DNA from 3 places in the Streptomyces sp. NPDC004051 genome. Region 1 is predicted to be linked to each of the others. Evidence: riboswitches for the same ligand, from Rfam matches in the RefSeq annotation. Region 1 holds a riboswitch; each other region holds the start of a gene.
The links. Region 1 has a riboswitch for glycine ahead of gcvP (aminomethyl-transferring glycine dehydrogenase). Riboswitches for the same ligand answer to the same signal wherever they lie in the genome.
Positions count from the first base shown of each region.

Region 2: it holds a riboswitch for glycine, as region 1 does, so the genes downstream of both, cycA (D-serine/D-alanine/glycine transporter) here and gcvP (aminomethyl-transferring glycine dehydrogenase) in region 1, are expected to answer to the same signal.
Region 3: it holds a riboswitch for glycine, as region 1 does, so the genes downstream of both, gcvT (glycine cleavage system aminomethyltransferase GcvT) here and gcvP (aminomethyl-transferring glycine dehydrogenase) in region 1, are expected to answer to the same signal.

Region 1 is NZ_JBSGHG010000008.1:197,145-201,466, reverse strand. Features, by position in the region: partial or broken gene ACWEQO_RS12450 (DNA polymerase IV) at 1-1,233, shown strand, start outside; gene ACWEQO_RS12445 (PRC-barrel domain-containing protein) at 1,149-1,526, opposite strand; glycine riboswitch at 1,645-1,741, shown strand; gene gcvP (aminomethyl-transferring glycine dehydrogenase) at 1,914-4,322, shown strand, end outside.
Region 2 is NZ_JBSGHG010000010.1:181,450-185,771, reverse strand. Features, by position in the region: gene ACWEQO_RS14210 (YceI family protein) at 307-1,185, shown strand; glycine riboswitch at 1,324-1,420, shown strand; glycine riboswitch at 1,421-1,512, shown strand; gene cycA (D-serine/D-alanine/glycine transporter) at 1,823-3,307, shown strand; gene ACWEQO_RS14200 (aldo/keto reductase) at 3,493-4,322, shown strand, end outside.
Region 3 is NZ_JBSGHG010000009.1:2,743-7,064, forward strand. Features, by position in the region: gene glyA (serine hydroxymethyltransferase) at 1-195, opposite strand, end outside; gene gcvH (glycine cleavage system protein GcvH) at 211-588, opposite strand; gene gcvT (glycine cleavage system aminomethyltransferase GcvT) at 742-1,869, opposite strand; glycine riboswitch at 1,937-2,059, opposite strand; glycine riboswitch at 2,060-2,157, opposite strand; gene ACWEQO_RS12525 (AAA family ATPase) at 2,376-3,041, shown strand; gene ACWEQO_RS12530 (enhanced serine sensitivity protein SseB) at 3,171-3,962, shown strand; gene ACWEQO_RS12535 (enhanced serine sensitivity protein SseB C-terminal domain-containing protein) at 4,103-4,322, shown strand, end outside.

The DNA of each region.
Region 1 (4,322 bases):
TGGACCTGGAGGCCGGCGGGGCGGCCTGGGACGAGCGGTCGGCCCGGCTGGCCGGGGCGAGGCTGCGCGCGGACATACGGGCGGTCACCGGGCTCACCGGGTCCGTCGGGCTCGCCGCCTCCAAGATGCTGGCGAAGATCGCCTCGGAGCAGGCGAAGCCCGACGGACTGGTGCTCATCGAGCCGGGGAGGGAGCGGGCCCTGCTGGCGCCGCTCCCGGTCCGGACGCTGCCGGGGGTGGGGCCCGCCACCGGTGACCACCTGCGCAGGGCCGGGATCCACACGGTCGAAGAGCTCGCCGAGGCCGGGGAGGACGAGCTGGTGCGGTTGCTCGGCAAGGCACACGGACACGCGCTGTACGCCATGGCCCTGGCACGGGACGAACGGCCCGTGGTGGCCGAGCGGGAGACGAAGTCGGTGTCGGTCGAGGACACGTACGACGTGGACATCCACGACCGGGTGCGGGTCGGGACGGAGGTACGGAGGCTCGCCGACCGCTGTGTGAGCAGACTGCGGGGAGCGGGGCTGGCGGGACGGACCATCGTGCTGAAGGTGCGGCGCTACGACTTCTCGACGCTCACCCGGTCCGAGACGCTGCGGGGCCCCACGGACGATCCGGCGGTGGTGCGCGAGGCGGCGGCGCGGTTGTTGGGCTCGGTCGACACGACAGGCGGGGTACGGCTGCTGGGCGTGGGAGTCAGTGGACTCGCGGACTACACCCAGGAGGACCTGTTCGCGCAGGCGGCGGAGGTCCGGGGGGAGGAGTCGCCGGGCGAGGAGGAGCAGTCGGCCGCGCCCAGGGAGGAAGAACAGCGGACGAGCGCGGGGCGGAGCTGGCCGGCCGGGCACGATGTGCGGCACAGCGAGTACGGGCACGGGTGGGTCCAGGGCAGCGGCCTGGGCCGGGTCACGGTCCGGTTCGAGACGCCCGGCTCGGCGGTGGGACGGGTGAAGACCTTCCGCACCGACGACCCGGCCCTGCAACCGGCGGATCCGCTGCCACTGGTGGACCGAAGTCCCGGGGAGGGCGAGAGGCCGCGGGTCGGCGCGGAGACGAGCGACGGCTCGGGAGCGGCCCGGGGGAGCATGGACCCGGGGCACTCGCAGGTGTGAGGGGGCCGTGGGCTTCGTGCTTCCGGCTCCGAGGGCTCAGGCCGGGTGGTCGTCCCGGTCGGCGAGTGTGCCGAAGTCGTGGTCCGGAAGCGGGGGAGGCGCGGAGATGTCCAGACCGTAGTGGTGGTAGAGCTGGAGTTCCTGCTCGGGGGAGAGGTGGCGGCCCACGCCGAAGTCGGGGGCGTCCTTGATCAGGGCGCGTTCGAAGGGAATGTGGAGGCTGCCGTCTATCAGCTCGCTCGGCTCCAGGGGGACGAAGGCGTCCCTGCTGAACAGGCCGGTGCGTATCGCCGCCCACTCGGGTATGCCGGTGGCGTCGTCGAGATAGACCTCGTCGATGGTGCCGATCCGGGTTCCGTTGCGGTCGAACGCTTTACGGCCGATCAGGTTGCGCGGATCGATGTCGGTCTGCACGGGCCCTCCACTGGTCGCAATCCGCAGTCATTCGTCAGCACTACGAAACGGCACAATCGGTCCGGCGGCCACTCGAAGGTACGGGGGTTGCCCTCGCTGGTACGCTGACAGCGGCTGCTGACCCCGTGCGGGAGAGTCCTCCGGACACCATCGGAGGGCGCCGAAGGAGCAAATCCTCCCCGGAAACTCTCAGGCCCACGTACCGCATGGACGAGGTCACTCTGGAAAGCAGGGCGGGTGTCGACGGCTCCCGCTCTCACCGACGGTGAAAGCCGGGCGCCCTGCGGCGGTCCGGTGAAGCTCTCAGGTCGAGATGACAGAGGGGGAGGCCGTCCGGGCACCCGTCATGGTGCCCCTCGAAGGTCGTCAGACCAGGAGGCCTCCACAATGACCGCCCACCGCATTCCCCTCTCCGAGCTCGAACAGGGAACGCCCTTCGAGCAGCGTCACATCGGCCCCGACCACGAGGCCCGCGCCAAAATGCTCGCGCAGGTGGGCTACGGCTCGCTCGACGAGCTGACGGCCGCGGCGGTCCCGGATGTGATCAAGAACGCCGACGCACTCGACCTGCCGGGCGCCCGGACCGAGCCCGAGGTGCTGGCCGAACTCCGGTCGCTGGCCGACCGCAACGAGGTGCTCGGCTCCATGATCGGGCTCGGGTACTACGGGACCTTCACGCCGCCCGTCATCCTGCGCAACGTGATGGAGAACCCCGCCTGGTACACGGCCTACACGCCCTACCAGCCGGAGATCTCGCAGGGACGGCTCGAGGCGCTGCTGAACTTCCAGACCATGGTGGCCGAACTGACCGGCCTGCCGACCTCCGGGGCCTCACTGCTCGACGAGGGCACGGCCGCCGCCGAGGCGATGGCGCTCTCGCGGCGCATGGGCAAGAACAAGAACGGCCTGTTCCTGGTCGACGCGGACGCGCTGCCGCAGACGATCGCCGTGATCGAGACCCGTGCCGAGCCGACCGGCGTCGAGGTTGTCGTCGCCGACCTGAGCGAGGGCATCCCCGCCGAGATCGCCGAGCGCAAGATCAACGGTGTGCTGATCCAGTACCCGGGCGCCTCCGGAGCCGTGCGTGACATCAAGCCGGTGATCGACCGGGCGCACGAGCTGGGCGCGCTGGTCACCGTCGCCGCCGATCTGCTCGCCCTCACGCTGCTGACGTCGCCCGGCGAACTCGGCGCGGACATCGCGGTCGGCACGACCCAGCGCTTCGGTGTGCCCATGGGGTTCGGCGGACCGCACGCCGGATACATGGCCGTGCACGAGAAGATGGCGCGCAGCCTGCCCGGACGGCTCGTCGGCGTCTCCGTCGACGCGGACGGCGACCAGGCCTACCGGCTCGCGCTCCAGACCCGTGAGCAGCACATCCGCCGGGAGAAGGCCACCAGCAACATCTGCACCGCCCAGGTGCTGCTCGCCGTGATGGCAGGCATGTACGCCGTCTACCACGGCCCCGAAGGGCTGCGGACCATCGCGTGGCGCACCCACCGTTACGCGACCGTCCTCGCCGAGGGGCTCCGGGCCGGCGGCGTGGAGATCGTCCACGGCTCCTACTTCGACACGCTGACCGTGCGGGTCCCGGGGCGGGGTGCCGAGATCGTCGCCGCGGCGCGGGACAACGGCGTCAACCTGCTCCTCGTCGACGCCGACCACGTCTCGATCGCCTGCGACGAGACCACCACACGGGCCAGGCTCGCCGCGGTGTGGAGCGCCTTCGGCGTCGAGGCCGGCGTCTCCGACGTCGCGGCCCTGGACGCGGCGGCGCCCGACACCCTGCCGGACGCCCTGCTGCGCACCGACGAATACCTGACGCACCCCGTCTTCCACCAGCACCGATCCGAGACCGCGATGCTGCGCTACCTGCGTCGGCTCGCCGACCGCGACTACGCGCTGGACCGCGGGATGATCCCGCTGGGCTCCTGCACCATGAAGCTCAACGCGACCACGGAGATGGAGCCGATCACCTGGCCCGAGTTCGGGCAGCTGCACCCCTTCGCGCCGGCCGAGCAGGCCGAGGGCTACCTCACGCTCATCCACGAACTGGAGGAGCGTCTCGCCGAGGTCACCGGCTACGACAAGGTGAGCCTCCAGCCCAACGCGGGTTCCCAGGGCGAACTGGCCGGGCTGCTCGCCGTGCGCGGCTACCACCGGGCCAACGGCGACGAGCAGCGCACCGTCTGCCTCATCCCGTCCTCCGCGCACGGCACCAACGCCGCCAGCGCCGTCATGGCGGGGATGAAGGTCGTCGTCGTGAAGACCGCCGAGGACGGCGAGGTCGACATGGCCGACCTGCGGGCGAAGATCGAGCAGTACCGCGACGAACTGTCGGTGCTGATGATCACGTACCCGTCGACGCACGGTGTGTTCGAGGAGCACGTCGCCGAGATCTGCGCGGCGGTGCACGAGGCCGGCGGCCAGGTGTACGTGGACGGCGCGAACCTCAACGCACTGGTCGGGCTGGCCAAGCCCGGACACTTCGGCGGCGACGTCTCGCACCTGAACCTGCACAAGACCTTCTGCATCCCGCACGGTGGCGGCGGCCCCGGCGTGGGCCCGGTCGGGGTGCGGTCGCACCTGGCGCCGTACCTGCCGAACCACCCGCTCCAGCCCGGTGCCGGGCCGGAGACCGGGATCGGGCCGGTCTCGGCCGCCCCGTGGGGCTCCGCGGGCATCCTGCCCATCTCGTGGGCGTACGTCCGGCTCATGGGCGGCGAGGGGCTCAAGCGGGCCACCCAGGTGGCGGTGCTCAGCGCCAACTACATCGCCAAGCGCCTCGAGCCGCAC
Region 2 (4,322 bases), on a different contig from region 1:
ATCCCCCGACTCGACACCAGCAGCAACAGAACACCATGAAGGTCCGACGTCGGGCCCCGGGCCGTCTCGTCAGACGTCGAAGGGGGTGACCGGACAGAGGAGCCGAGGGCGGGTGGGTGATCTTGATCGAGAGCCTGTCCGCCGGGAGCTTCGTCGTGCCGTGCAGACCTCGTCCGCCGGCGTCCCCGGCCACGCGGCCGGACTGGAAGGGCCCAGGGTAGCTGCCTATTGCATCCAAAGCCTCGGGGGTGATCGAATGTGCGTCCGGCGATCGGTGTTCTTGACGTTATGCAGAGGGTGTCGCACATGATGGGCCGCTGGCTGGCAAGCAGAACGAAACAGCGTCAGACAGGCCCCCTGGCAGCTGTGCAGACTCCCTCCGATGCCGGGGTGCTGAGCTGCCGGGTTCTCGGCCCGGCCGACGAGCCGGTGCCGAACGCCCGGTACGCGATCAACGACACCGTGGGACGCACACTGGTCGAGGGTGGGACGGATCCCTTCGGATCGTTCGTGGCCACGATTCCGGCGGGAGAGTACCGGCTCACGGTGTCCGCCGGGGGGTACCTGCCGTACCGGGTGCCGTGCACGGTCACCGAGAACTCCCTCACCTCGCTCGGCGACGTGACCCTGCAGGCGGCACAGCCGCTGGAGATGCCCGCGCCGGGTGACTGGGAGATCGATCTGGCGCACTCCTCGATCGTCTGCACCGCACAGCACATCGGGATGGCCCGGGTGCACGGCCGGTTCAACTCCTTCGCCGGGGTGGTGCGGATCGCCGGCGACGCGGCGCAGACGGCGATGCACGTGGTGATCGACGCGGGATCCATCGACACCAACATGAGGATGCGTGACGACCATCTGCGGTCGGCGGACTTCCTGGCCGTGGAGCGGTTTCCCACCATCGAGTTCTACAGCGACCGCTTCGTGCCCCGGGGCGGCAACCGGTGGGACGTCATCGGCGAGTTGTGGCTGCGCGGGGTGGCCCGTACGGTCACGCTGGACGTGGAGTACCTCGGGCTCGGCAACGGCATGCAGGGCGAGGCCCGGGCGGTCTGCCGGGCCACCGCCGAACTGCACCGCGACGACTTCCAGGTGAGCTGGCAGACGATGCTGGCGCGGGGTATCGCCGCCGTCGGCCCCACCATCCGGGTCGACATCGACGTGCAGGTCGTACCCCAGAGCTGACCGGCCGGCCTGCCCCCGCGCCCGCGCCCTCGGGAAGGCGGCACGGTCCTGGAACACCGCCCTGCCCGGCAGTAAACGATCATCGTTCTCGCAGCTCTTGACCGGCCGCCGGTGCGGGCCTAGCCTCACATCGCCGCTCATCCCGCTGCGGGAGAGCACCGGGTCAGCCAGACCCGGGCGCCGAAGGAGCAACACCTCCCCGGAAACTCTCAGGCACCCCTACCGCTCGGGCAGGCACCTCTGGAAAGCAGGCGCTCCCGTGCCTCGCCCACGGTGCAAGCCGCGGACCTCCGCGGCGAAGCTCTCAGGCTCCATGACAGAGGGGGAGGCTCCGCTCGGCAGCGCGGGTTCCTGCCCGTGCCCGACTCCTGAGGACCCCCCGATGGCTTTCTCGTTACCCCACCGCCGGCCGCCTGCCGCCCGCCGGCATCCCGACTGAGCTCCGGCTCTCCCCCACGGCCCTCCTGGGCCCACGCTCCCTGAAGGCGTGTTCGGCGTGCCCGGCACTTTTCCCGCCGGTCGCTCCCTCACTCATGCCGACTCTTTGTGCCCACTCGCTCCCCTCATACGTGTGCGGTCGTCTTCCAGGACACGCCTGTCCCGGCCCGCACGCACCGAAGATCCACGAGGTTCGCACATGCACAACAGCAGCAAAGCCGTCCCGACCACCGCCCCGAAGCCCGAGGCGGATCCCGGACAGCCCTCCTCCCCCACAGGTGAACAGCACCTCTCCCGGCAGTTGTCCAACCGGCACATCCAGCTGATCGCGATCGGCGGCGCCATCGGCACCGGCCTGTTCATGGGATCGGGCAAGACGATCTCACTGGCCGGCCCCTCGGTGATCTTCGTTTACATGATCATCGGCGCGATGCTGTTCTTCGTGATGCGGGCGATGGGAGAGCTGCTGCTCTCCAACCTGCGCTACAAGTCCTTCGCCGACTTCGCCTCGGACCTCCTCGGACCGTGGGCCGGCTTCTTCACGGGATGGACCTACTGGTTCTGCTGGATCGTCACCGGTGTCGCCGACGTCATCGCGATCGCCGGGTACGTGTCGTACTGGTGGGAAGGGCTCGCGCTGTGGATTCCGGCGCTCGCGGCGGTCGTCCTGCTGATCGTCCTGAACCTGCCCACGGTGAAGGCGTTCGGTGAGACCGAGTTCTGGTTCGCACTGATCAAGATCATCGCCATCGTGACGCTGATCGTCGTCGGATTCGGCATGGTGCTGGGCGGCTTCCAGGCGCCCGGGGGCACCACCGCGAGCTTCTCCAACCTCTGGAACGACGGCGGCTTCTTCCCCACCGGTCCCATGGGGTTCGTCGCGGGATTCCAGATCGCGACCTTCGCCTTCGTCGGCATCGAACTGGTCGGCACCACCGCTGCGGAGACCAAGAACCCGGAGCGGAACCTGCCCAAGGCGATCAACTCGATCCCGGTGCGCGTGATGCTGTTCTACGTGGTCGCCCTGATCGCGATCATCTCCGTCACTCCCTGGCGCCAGATCAGCCCGGACCGCAGCCCCTTCGTCGTGATGTTCACACTGGCCGGCCTCGGCATCGCCGCCTCCGTGATCAACTTCGTGGTACTGACCTCCGCCGCCTCGTCCGCGAACTCGGGCATCTACTCCACCTCACGGATGGTCTACGGCCTGGCTCACGAAGGCGACGCACCGGCACGGTTCGGCAGGCTCACCTCCCGGAAGGTACCGGTCAACGCCCTGCTCCTGTCCGGTCTCTTCCTGCTCCCCGGCGTCGTCATGGTCACCATGGGCGACTCGATCATCGAGGCCTTCACGCTGGTGACCACCATCTCGGCCCTGCTGTTCATGTTCGTCTGGTCGATCATCCTGATCTGCTACCTCGTGTACCGCAGGCGCCGTCCCCACCTGCACGAGGCGTCGACGTTCAAGATGCCCGGCGGCGTCGTCATGTGCTACGTCGTACTCGCCTTCTTCGCGTTCCTCGTCTGGGCGCTGACCCAGAAGGAGGACACCCTGCAGGCGCTGCTGGTGACCCCGGTGTGGTTCGTCGTCCTCGGCATCGCGTGGACGGTGCTCCGTCACCGCCGCCGTCAGGCCCGGCAGACGGCGGCAGTGACGGGCTCCCCGGAACAGCCCCTGCACTGAGGTGACGCCGCGGCCCTCCCGGAACCGAGGTTCCGGGAGGGCCGCGGCGTGCCTGGAGGCAGCGGTGCCCGTGTCGTCCGGCGCCTCTCACGGGATGCCGGGGAGCGGAATCCGTCGCTAAATGGATGAGCGGCTCGGTGTCGGCCGACCGATGAACGCGGGTGCGGAAAAGACTGGGAGACGGCATGCAGAAGCGCAGTCTGCGGGACCTTCAGGTATCGGCCATCGGCCTGGGGTGCATGGGTATGTCCGCCTTCTACGGATCCACCGACCGGGAGGAGGCGATCGCGACCGTCCGGCGCGCCCTGGACCTCGGGGTGAACTTTCTCGACACCGCGCAGATGTACGGGCCGCTCACCAACGAGTCACTGATCGGCGAGGCGATCCGGGGGCATCGCGACGAGTACGTGATCGCGACGAAGTTCAACTACCGGATGGACAACGCCGTACCCGGGGACATCAGCACGGTCGGCCCCCAGGACGGCTCGGCCGAGCACGTCCGGAGCTCGGTCCACGGTTCCCTGCAGCGGCTGGGTACCGACCACATCGACCTGTACTACCAGCACCGGGTCGACCCGAACGTACCCATCGAGGAGACCGCCGGCGCGCTGGGCGAACTGGTCGCCGAGGGCAAGGTGCGGTACATCGGCCTGAGCGAGGCGAGTGCGGAGACCCTCCGGCGCGCCCACGCCGTGCACCCGGTCACCGCGGTGCAGACCGAGTACTCGCTGTGGTCACGGGACGTGGAGGCCGAGGTGCTGCCCGCCTGCCGGGAGCTGGGCATCGGCTTCGTGCCGTATTCGCCGCTCGGCCGCGGTTTCCTCGCCGGGCGGTTCACCTCGCCGGACGAGCTGGACGCGGACGACTGGCGCCGGGAGAACCCGCGCTTCCAGGACGCCAACCTGGAGGCGAACCTGCGGCTGGCGGCGAAGGTGAAGGAGATCGCCGCCGAGAAGGACGTGACCCCGGCCCAGTTGGCCATCGCCTGGGTGCTGGCCCGGGGCGAGCACCTGGT
Region 3 (4,322 bases), on a different contig from region 1:
GTAGTAGCGGCGGCCGGGGTAGCCCTCGGCGTACTTGTTGGTGAGGACCGTGCCCTGGGCCTCCATGACCGCGACCGGGGCGAAGTTCTCCGAGGCGATCATCTCGAGGGTGGACTGCTGGCGGTGCAGCTCGGCGTCGACCGCCGCCGCGACGGCCGGGTCGAGCTCGTGCAGCGGGATGTTCAGGAGCGACATGGGGTGACGGCCTCCTCAGCCCTGGACGAAGGCGTCGTACTCGGCGGCCGAGAGCAGGTCGGCCGGCTCGTCGCTCACCCGCACCTTGAACAGCCAGCCGCCCTCGAAGGGGGCCGAGTTCACCAGCGACGGGTCGTTCACCACGTCCTCGTTGACCTCGGTGACCTCGCCGGTGACCGGGCAGTACAGGTCGCTGACCGACTTGGTCGACTCCAGCTCGCCGCAGGTCTCGCCCGCGGTCACGGTGTCGCCGACGTCCGGGAGCTGGACGAACACGATGTCGCCGAGCGCGTTGGCCGCGTGCTCCGTGATGCCGATCGTCGACACGCCGTCCTCGGCGGCCGTCAGCCACTCGTGTTCCTTGCTGTAACGCAGCTGCTGGGGGTTGCTCATGATCTGGATCCTCCTGTGTGCGAGGGACCGCCGGGGTCGACGGCGGAGAAAGGGGACGAAAGGGGTGGATGGAGCCGAAGGGAGGGGTGGGGGGGCGGAGGTCACGGCCCCGACCGGCGCGGTCGCGTACGCGGCCCACGTCCTACGGCGGTGTCACTTCTGCCGCTGGTAGAACGGCAGCGCCACGACCTCGTACGGCTCGTGGCTGCCGCGGATGTCCACGCCCACGCCCGGGGTACCCGGCGCCGAGTGCGCCACGTCGACGTACGCCATCGCGATCGGCTTGCCCAGCGTCGGCGCGGGCGCCCCGGAGGTGACCTCGCCGATCACCTCGCCGCCGGCCACCACCGGGTACCCGGCGCGCGGGACCCGGCGGCCCTCGGCGACCAGGCCCACCAGGGCGCGGGGCGGGGTCCGCTCGGCGCGGGCGGCGGCCTCGGTCAGGGCGGCACGGCCCACGAAGTCGCCCTCCTTCTCGAACTTCACGACCCGGCCGAACCCGGCGTCGAACGGCGTCAGCGAGGCGCTCAGCTCATTGCCGTACAGCGGCATGCCGGCCTCCAGGCGCAGCGTGTCCCGGCAGGCCAGCCCGCACGGGGTCACCCCCACGCCCTCGCCCGCCTCGGTCAGCGCCTGCCACACCCCGACCGCGTGCTCCGGCGCGACGAACAGCTCGAAGCCGTCCTCACCGGTGTAGCCGGTCCGGGCGATGAGCGCGGGGACGCCGGCGACCGTGCCGGGCAGGCCGGCGTAGTACTTCAGGCCGTCCAGGTCCGAATCGGTCAGGCTCTTGAGGATGCCGGCGGCCTCGGGGCCCTGCACCGCGATCAGCGCGTAGGCGTCGCGGTCGTCGCGGACCTCGGCGTCGAAGCCCGCCGACCGCTCCACGAGGGCGTCCAGCACCACCTGGGCGTTGGAGGCGTTGGCGACGACCAGGTACTCGGGGGCTTCGACCGCACCGAGCCGGTAGACGATCAGGTCGTCCAGGATGCCGCCGTCCTCGTTGCAGATCATGGTGTAGCGGGCGCGGCCGGGCTTGACGGTCCCGATGTTGCCGATCAGGGCGTAGTCCAGGAACCGCGCCGCCTGCGGGCCGGTGACGGTGATCTCGCCCATGTGCGAGAGGTCGAAGAGGCCCGCCTTCGTGCGCACGGCGTTGTGCTCGTCGCGCTCGGAGCCGTAGCGCAGGGGCATGTCCCAGCCGGCGAAGTCGGTCATCGTGGCGCCGAGCGAACGATGCAGGGCGTCGAGCGCTGTCCGGCGGAGTTCGGTACTGCTCATCGGTCGGTCTCCCAGGGCGATGGGGTCCCCCGTCGGCCGGGGCCGGGCACGGGGAGGGCGAGGACGTTCCTCCCCATCTGTCATCGGAACCTGAGAGGTTCGCCATGACCGTCCGCGCAGGGGACGTCACGGCTTGCACCTTGGGTGGAGCCACCGGAAACTCGCGCGGCGGCCCGCTTTTCAGATGTGCCTGGCCCGCGCGGTAACGGTGCCTGAGAGATTCAAGGGAGGGACTTGCTCCTTCGGCGCCCCGGCGAAACGTGCCAGGGACTCTCCCGCGCGGATTCAAACGGCCGGTATGCAGTTGGCGCGCTCATCATTGCACGCATCGTGAGGCTTCGGCAGGGGGACCTTTCCCTCGTGAGCACAGGGTGCTCAGGTCTGTACGGAGGGCTGTGACAGGTCTGTATCGAGAAACGGACGGAATGAAGAGGCGTCCGCCGTTACCGTCTCTTTACACTCGGCGGGGAGGGTGCTCCGGCACTTGCCCCAGGGGAGGACTCACGGTGAACAGGACCACGGCGTACGCCACGACGGGTGTCGCGCCGCCCGGGCAGCAGGCCCCCTCGTCCGGGGAGGCCCACGGCGCGCGGCCGGCGCCCGTCGTCCGCGACCTGCGCGCGTGCGCCGGCCGCGGTCCGCACGCCCTGGTCTTCGGCCCCCGCGACCTCGTCGTGGTCACCGGACTGCCCGGCAGCGGCAAGTCCACGCTGATGCGGCGCGCGGTGCGCGGCACCCGGATCGACTCCCAGGACACCCGCGACCGCTGGGACCGCCGCATGCCGCGCCTCCTGCCGTACGCGGTGTACCGGCCCCTGGTCCGCCTCGACCACTACGCCGGGCTGCGCCGAGCCCTGCGCACCGGCGAGGGGGTCGTCGTGCACGACTGCGGTACCCACGCCTGGGTGCGCCGCTGGCTGGCCCGCGAGGCCCGCCGCCGGGGCGCGGGGCTGCACCTGCTGCTGCTGGCCGTCCCCCCGGAGCAGGCACTGGACGGTCAGCGTGAGCGCGGCCGCGGTGTCTCCCGGTACGCCTTCCTGCGGCACCGCACCGCCGTCGACCGGCTGCTGCGGTCCGTGGAGCGCGGCGACCTGCCCGCGGGCTGCGGAACGGCGGTCCTGGTCGACCGGGACGCGGCGGACACGCTGCGCCGCATCGACTTCACGGGCTGACGACCGCACGGGCGGGCGTGGCACGGGCGGGCGGGTGCACGGGCGGGCGGGTGCACGGGCTGCCGGCTGCGGAGCGGCAGCGGTTAGCCTTTTCAGCCACAGCAGTGGTTCCAGGCAGGCGGTAGGCAGATGGACTTCCCGGCGGGCTTCTCCGCGGACTTCCCGGCACAGACTCACCCCCATCCGCACGGAGGATGGCCCGGCAACGAGTTGGAGGAGGTGCTCTCCGCCTCCCTCGGCGTCCCCGCGGCGGACGGCCGGATCATCGAGGTACTGGGCAGGAGCCCCGTCTGGGTTCCGCTGCCGAACGGCGGCGGCCCGCACAGCGGCCCGCTGGACCTGCCCACCCTGGAGATCGAGGGGCAGGCGTACGTCCCGGTCTTCAGTTCCGAGGAACAGTTCCGCCAGGTCGTCGGCTCCCACATGTCGTTCACCGTCGCGCCCGCGGTGGAGTTCGCGCGGGGTCTGCCGCCGCAGGCCGGGATCGCGGTGAACCCCGGCGGAGTGGTCGGCGTCCCGCTGCCGCCGCCCGCCGTGGCCGAACTGTGCCGCGCCGGACGCGGCCCGCTGGACGATCCGGCGGGCGGCGGCCGGGTCAAGCTGTTCGAGCCCGACTGGCAGGAGGATCCGGTGGACTTCCTCGCCGCCGCGGGCGCGGAGTTCGAGTCGACCGGTGTCGTCAGCACCGCCCGCCGCTGCCTCGCCGAGATCGAGACCGCGGACCCGGTGCTGTTCATCGGGGTCGAACTCTCCCGGTGGGAGGGCGATCTGCGGAGCCTCCCCGGCGACGCCCTGGGCCGCGCGCTGGGCCTCCGGCCGGTGAAGTGGCCCGTCAACCTGGTTCTGCTGGACGTGGCCCAGGACCCGGTCGGCGAGTGGATGCGCGACCGCGTCCGCCCCTTCTACCAGCGCGAGGGCTGACCCGCCCGGCGGAGCCGCGGGCGGCCGCCCGCCCCTCGGCCCGCCGGCGCCCGCCGGACGGGCGGAGCCCCCGGGCCGCGGGCGGCTTAAGCTAGGTTCATTGGCTGGGGCGAGGGTGTTGTACGGAGGGGCGATACAAAGTGAGCGCTGGCACCGCGGCGGCCGGGCAGGTCGAGCACATGCTGCGCCAGGTGACCCCCGGGCGTTACGACGCCTATGAGGCGTTGCTTCGTGCGCTCGCGACCCCCTCCTCCGGTCATGTCTGGATGCTGCTGTGGCACGGTCAGGCCGGTTCCCCGGACGCCCAGTACGCGAACATGGAGGTCGACGGCTTCGGCTACGCGCCCTGTGTGACCTCCG